Regions from separate parts of the Bacillus sp. C28GYM-DRY-1 genome, predicted to be linked through region 2. Evidence: predicted binding sites of a transcription regulator. Region 2 holds the regulator's gene; the other holds the start of a gene.
The links. The regulator NrdR, encoded in region 2, represses ribonucleotide reductase genes. The targets are predictions, from matches to a motif close to AACACNATATATNGTGTT.

Region 1 (3,416 bases), on a different contig from region 2:
AGCAGGCGCATTACGGATATCAGTCGTTTCAGAAACGTGAGTTAAAGAATCAGTCGCAAGCTTAACAGTCTTTTCAATCGATTTGTGCTCCATCACGTTGAGAATGTTAAGCGATCCTAGGTTGCATGAAATATCCAAACCGATTTCATCTTCTACATCGTAGTCTGTGTAAGAAGAAACTTGAGATGCCTGCAGTACCTCAGAGCAAAGGTTAGAAAATTTCACCTTTGAAATATGGTTATTCGCATGTGCTTTGTTGACATTATCCTGGAACATGATGTATGGATAGCCTGATTCAGAGCGAAGCACCGCCAGTTTTTCGAGCAATTTACGCGGGTTGATTTTCTCTTTTTTCACCCGAGGGTTGTCGACGAACTTATCGTACATTTCATTCATGTCCATTTCGTCCATGTGCTGTCCGTACTCTTTATAGATGGTATGCGGATAGAATACATAAGCCGCTTTGTCCTCACGCGCAAGCTCAACGAACTTGTCCGGAATGACTACACCGATTGAAAGTGTTTTGACGCGCACATCCTCATCGGCAGAAATCTTTTTCGTATCGAGAAAATCATTGATATCGCGGTGGAAAATGTTTAAATACGCCGCGCCAGATCCTTGTCTTTGCCCCATTTGATCAGCATAACGGAACGCGTTATCAAGAAGCTTCATGACGCCTACAACGCCTTTTGTGGCATTTTCAACATCTTTAATGGCTTCACCTTTCGCGCGAAGCTTGGACAGGTTAAGAGAAACCCCGCCGCCCAGTTTAGAAAGCTGCATGGAGATATCGATCGCTCTTGAAATATCGTTTAATGAATCATTGACTTCGAGCAAGAAGCAGCTCACCAGCTCTCCGCGGCGTTTTCTGCCCGCGTTTAAAAATGTCGGTGTGCTTGGCTGATATTCCTGGTTAATCATCAGGTTCACATATTCTTTTGCTTTCTCAGTGTCGCCGTTTGCGAAGAACAGCGCAACAATTGAGATTCGGTCCTCATAACGCTCGAGGATTTTTTTCTTGTCATTCGTTTTCAAAGCATAGTCATTATAGAATTTAAACGCACTCATGAAGGAAGGAAAACGAAACTTCTTAGCGTAAGCTGTCTTAAACACTTCTTTAATGTCTTCAAAAGAATAAAGGCTTAAGAATTCCTCTTCGTAATATTGGTTTTCAATCAAATAATCCAGCTTCTCTTTTAAATCGTGAAAGAAAACTGTGTTTTGATTGATATAATCTACAAAATAGCTATGTACAGCCTCTTTATCCTTATCAAACTGAAATTTTCCATCTTTTTGGATCATGATTTCGTTATTTAACTGGATCCATTTTGGCACTTGATTTTGTGACAACTCTTTCTACCTCCTGAGTAAACAATTCAACGTCTTTAGATGTGCCGCTGAGTTCAAATTTGTGCAAGATCGGCACCTGATATTGTCTTGAAATGGTATCGGCGCTTTTTGCAAAGTTATCGCCCCATACTTTATTGCCGCTCGCAGCGACTCCCAATAAAAGATGGGCGTATTTTTCGAGAAATAATTGTGTTGAAGCCGGTACCTGACCGAAGTTTGTCGTGTAGGTGACCAAAACAAACGGAGTGTCCAGGTGATCAATTTCGTCCACCTTGCGTATCTGCTGAAAGCCTATTTTATTCACAAACCGCTGAACATTCCCTGTTTTCGAATCAAATATGATTTGTACCACGTTTTATCACGACCTATCAAAAAATATGAATCTCTCATCACTAGCACTATATATAGTATACTACCCTCTAATAAAAACACAATATATAGATTTGTTTTTGTGGAAAATTCATATTTTGATCAAATCAGGCAATGGGGGCAGACTCATAAGGGCCCAAAAAAGAGAGCAGAACGAGAATCATTTCTCGTCCTACTCATGGTGTCGTTTTTAAGCCGATGTATATCATAACATGAAAAAAAACTGCTTAGTAGTCTAGATTTTTTTTTCTTAAGCTATCACAGCATTTTTCGCTCTCTACTGTTTCTTCTATTTCAACATCCGCACCGATCTCTTCTAAAACCGCCTTCAAAGCGCTGATAATTGACGCTTCTCTGATTAATTCTTTTCCATTTACAATGATGCTTGTTCCGTATTCATAGCAAGAATCATCTTCACAAATTTCTTCCCAATGATTCACGATCACTTTATGCTTCATTTTTTTCACCCTCTGTTTGATCTGTGTCTGTATTTAGTTTAGCGGGTAGCATTCGCTTTGTAAATTCGGATGCTTGTGAATTTTATTCAAGCCCATCATCCGGGTATTCTTTCTTCAGCTTTACCTCATTTCGCGATTCATTATACTCATAAATTTTGATATAGCCGTTCTCCACAACACCAAAATGATTATGTTCAAGCGGGAACGAGGTTGGCCGAGGCGTTTCATAGCCTGAATTGCCGCTGTCTGTTTCGATGATGGTATCTTGATTCCCGCACGCCCCGAACAGTAAAAAAACAGCTATCCACACAAGTGCAATCCTGATTCGTCTCAGTTCTGCTTCGCTTTCAAACAAGGCCGCGCCACTCCCAGTTACGATTTTTTACATGATATTCGATTAGTCTTGCATATGTTGATCTCATAAAAAAGACCGTGCCTTGCATGGTCCGCTTACCAAAAAGCTTGAAACGAAAGTGGATCAAAAAAAAATGGCTGACGGGATTCCCCCGACAGCCTCCCCATGTCTTGACATGGTATTTTTTAATCTATTCGAGTTCAAGCTGGACGTTTTTTTGCGGTGCAAATGTTGAGATCGCATGTTTATAGATAAGCTGCTGCTTACCTTCCGATTCCAGCAATACGGTAAAGTTATCAAAGCCTTTCACCTGGCCACGCAACTGAAAGCCATTCAGCAAAAAAACAGTGACATACGTATTTTCTTTCCGGATTTGATTCAAAAACTGATCCTGAATATTAATCGGTTTCATGTTTCGTCCTCCTTGATTCTCTATATCATACAGTTTCGATTAAAGTTCGAGTTTTCCTGCTATATGTTTGAAAATTTCCTTTTTTTTTAGCTCCATATCAACGGGCGGTGTCATATCGAACCAGGTAACCTGCATTTTGTTGCGAAACCACGTCAGCTGGCGTTTCGCGTACCGCCTTGAATTCTGCTTTAGCTGATCGACGGCATCAGAAAGTGTCACAAAACCGTCAAAATATGCATATAGCTCCTTATAGCCTATTGCCTGTATCGATTGACAGTCTCTCACATTCCTGTCGTAGAGTCGTTTCACTTCCGGAAGAAGACCTGCCTCCATCATCATATCGACCCGCTGATTAATTCTTGCGTAAAGCGTGTCTCTATCCATTTTCAGTCCGATTAACACTGCATTGTACAGAAGTTCTCGTTTTTGTTCCTTCAAATGCTGAGACATCGTTTTTCCGGACGTATGTAAA
Region 2 (3,416 bases):
TGGTAATGGAAGACAGTAAAGTAAAGGTGCTCGCATGGTATGACAACGAATGGGGCTACTCATGCAGAGTTGTTGATCTGATCCACCATGTAGCTGCGCGCATGAAACATCCGTCTGCTGTATAAAATAAGGTCATGGACGCATTTTGAAGAAAAAACCCTTAACAGCATATTTTGAAAAAACGCACCTTGCAAATTAGACTTAAACACAGTATACTATTTTTCGTGAACTTCTTGCTTGAGACTGTTTCGGAATTACTTAAAGGGTTAGGACCTCTCCGGACTAACTTTCCCCCGTGGTAAATGGCCGACCCAGTTGTTGGAATTTCACTTTTTAATTCTTGTTAAGGGGGGTCCATGACTATGGAAACAATGGGGCGTCACGTTATCTCCGAGCTATGGGGATGCGATTTTGATAAGCTGAATGACATGGATTTTATTGAAAAAACGTTTGTAAATGCTGCTCTAAAATCAGGTGCTGAGGTGCGCGAGGTTGCATTTCACAAGTTTGCACCGCAAGGCGTAAGCGGAGTTGTGATTATTTCTGAATCACACTTAACAATTCACAGTTTTCCTGAGCACGGATATGCGAGCATTGATGTTTATACTTGTGGAGACTTAGATCCTAATGTCGCTGCTGACTACATCGCAGAGGCATTACATGCTGATACAAGAGAAAACATTGAAATACCAAGAGGCATGGGGCCTGTGCAAATTAAACAGGCGCAAGCGAAAGTACTATAGTAAACACGAACACAAAGGGAGCTGAAGCTAGAAAGCCATTATGCGCTTTTTAGCTTATGCTCCTTTTATTTTTATAAAGAAACAAGGTGGTCAAGCTTTTTCTTTTTTCATTTTTTTTGTAAAATAAGAAAGAGATTTTCACAAACCACCAGATGCTGTAGACACAGCTCTATACAACGGCTCTCCCGACAGATGCATTCACATCTATTTTTAAAAGGCGGAGGCTGCCGAACATACATTGCAGGGAACGAAATAGTTGGGAGCTGATTTTATTGAAATGTCCTTCATGCCAGCATAACGGAACGAGAGTCCTCGATTCACGGCCTGTGGATGACGGAAAATCGATTCGCCGAAGACGCGAATGTGAATCCTGCCACTACCGGTTTACGACCTTTGAGAAAGTGGAGGAGACCCCGCTCATCGTCGTGAAAAAAGAAGGTGTGCGTGAGGAATTCAGCAGAGAAAAAATGCTGCGAGGCCTCATAAAAGCATGCGAAAAAAGACCTGTTTCACTCAAAACGCTTGAAGACATGTGCTTTGATATTGAAAAAGAACTTCGCAATCAAGGCTGTTCTGAGGTGAAAAGCGAGCTCGTCGGAGAAATGGTGATGGACCGGCTGGCTAAGGTTGATGAAGTCGCATATGTACGGTTCGCGTCCGTCTATCGGCAGTTTAAAGATATAAACGTCTTTATCGACGAATTAAAAGACTTAATAAAGAAAGAGCGTTAAAAGAGCTAAGAGGATTCTTCTAGCTCTTTTCTCATGTGCAAAATTGGCATTTGATAGATAGGAGAAACGGTGTAAAATGAAAGGTAGAAACAAATTCGGAAGGTTTGAGAATGTATGGCTGACTATTGGAAAGATGTACTGCCTGTAGATCCGTATGTGGTCAAAAGCAGATCGATGCTGCAGGATATAGACAGACAAATTATCACACAACTGTATCAGCCTTTAATCGGCCCTGTTGCATTCTCTCTTTATATGACATTGTGGGGAGAGCTTGAACAAAACCGTCTGTGGGGCGGAGAGTCCACACATAGACAGCTGATGGGGATGACACAGTCTAACTTAAAAATGATCCATCAGGAACAGGGGAAGCTCGAAGGCATCGGATTGCTAAAAGTATATATGAAGGAATCCGAGCGGCAGGAGCGCCTCTTTATATATGAACTCCTTCCGCCGCTCAGGCCAAATGATTTTTTTGAAGACGGAATGCTGAATGTTTTTCTGTACAATAGAGTCGGAAAAACAAAATACCAGCAATTAAAACAATTTTTCACGCACCCGGCTATTTCAGAAGATGCGAAGGACATTACGCGGCCGTTTAATCATGCGTTTCAATCGCTGCAGCCGAGTGAATGGAAGCTCACAGCTGATATGGAGGAAACGGTGAGACTTGCGCAGGGCACAGAGTATACTTCTGTCGGACAGGCACCGTCCTACACCATAACAGAGGATGTGTTTGATTTTGATTTGTTTTTAGCGGGACTTTCTGAGACGATGATTCCGAGAAAAGCGATGACTCAGCAGGTGCGGGACACAATCAAAAAGCTTTCTTATCTGTACGGCATAGATCCTTTGCAGATGCAAAATGTCGTGATGAGCGCGATTGATGAGCGTGACGTCATTACGACGGAGGCTTTAAGAAAAGCGGCAAGTGACTGGTATCAAATCGAAAGGAACGGACAGCTGCCTGACTTAGTGGAAAAAACACAGCCGGTGCATTTGCGTGAAGGCGAAAAACCGGCGGAAGAGGATTCGCTGGACGGGAAGCTAATCGCATTGCTTGAGGCGATTTCTCCTAAGAAGCTTCTGCAGGACATTGCCGACGGAACAGAGCCGTCCAAAGCTGATCTGAAAATCATAGAAGAAATTATGTTTGAACAGAAGCTCGAGCCAGGTGTTACAAATGTGTTAATTTATTACGTCATGCTAAAAACCGACATGAAGCTGTCGAAAAACTATATCCAAAAGATCGCGTCGCATTGGGCACGCAAAAAGGTAAAAACGGTCAGAGAAGCGATGAAGCTCGCGATAGAAGAAAATCGCCAATACCTTGAATGGGCTGAAGGGAAAGCAAATCAGCCTTCGAAACGCAATTCAAAAGTGATTCGCGAAGAAAAACTTCCTGACTGGATGAAAGAAAAGGAAACAGCGTCCGATTCAGAATCCGGACAGCAGAAGCTGCAACCGCAGGATTTGGAAGAACAGAAGAAAAAGATGATGGAAGAGATGCAAAAACTGAAAAAATACTCTGCCTATTAAAGACAGAGAAGCGGGGTGAAGGAATAGATGGAACCAATCGGCCGTTCCCTGCAGGGCGTAACCGGCAGGCCGGATTTCCAAAAACGTCTTGAACAAATGAAGGAAAAAGTCATGAAGGATCAAGATGTTCAGGCATTTTTGAAGGAAAACGAAGATGTGGTTGATCAAAATATGGTCGAAAAGAGCTTAAATAAGCTTTATGAATATATCGGACAAAGCAAGAATTGCTCGTATTGTTCAGAAAATGAAGATTGCAACAATCTGTTGGAGGGCTACCATCCGAAGCTTGTTGTCATTGGCCGTTCTATTGATATCGAGTATTATGAATGTCCGGTCAAACGGAAGCTTGATCAGCAGAAAAAACAAAAGTCTCTTATGAAAAGCATGTATATCCAGCAGGACCTTC

Region 1: the regulator NrdR is predicted to act here: its motif matches at 1,745-1,762, upstream of nrdI (class Ib ribonucleoside-diphosphate reductase assembly flavoprotein NrdI).

What each region holds. Positions count from the first base shown of each region.
Region 1 covers NZ_JAUMKF010000001.1:251,800-255,215, reverse strand. Annotated here, with positions in the region: gene nrdE (class 1b ribonucleoside-diphosphate reductase subunit alpha) at 1-1,350, opposite strand, end outside; gene nrdI (class Ib ribonucleoside-diphosphate reductase assembly flavoprotein NrdI) at 1,310-1,702, opposite strand; gene Q3W56_RS01280 (hypothetical protein) at 1,947-2,177, opposite strand; gene Q3W56_RS01275 (YmzC family protein) at 2,260-2,532, opposite strand; gene hfq (RNA chaperone Hfq) at 2,723-2,944, opposite strand; gene miaA (tRNA (adenosine(37)-N6)-dimethylallyltransferase MiaA) at 2,984-3,416, opposite strand, start outside.
Region 2 covers NZ_JAUMKF010000018.1:37,545-40,960, reverse strand. Annotated here, with positions in the region: gene Q3W56_RS15970 (glyceraldehyde-3-phosphate dehydrogenase) at 1-125, shown strand, start outside; gene speD (adenosylmethionine decarboxylase) at 363-743, shown strand; gene nrdR (transcriptional regulator NrdR) at 1,016-1,474, shown strand; gene dnaB (replicative helicase loading/DNA remodeling protein DnaB) at 1,589-3,010, shown strand; gene dnaI (primosomal protein DnaI) at 3,038-3,416, shown strand, end outside.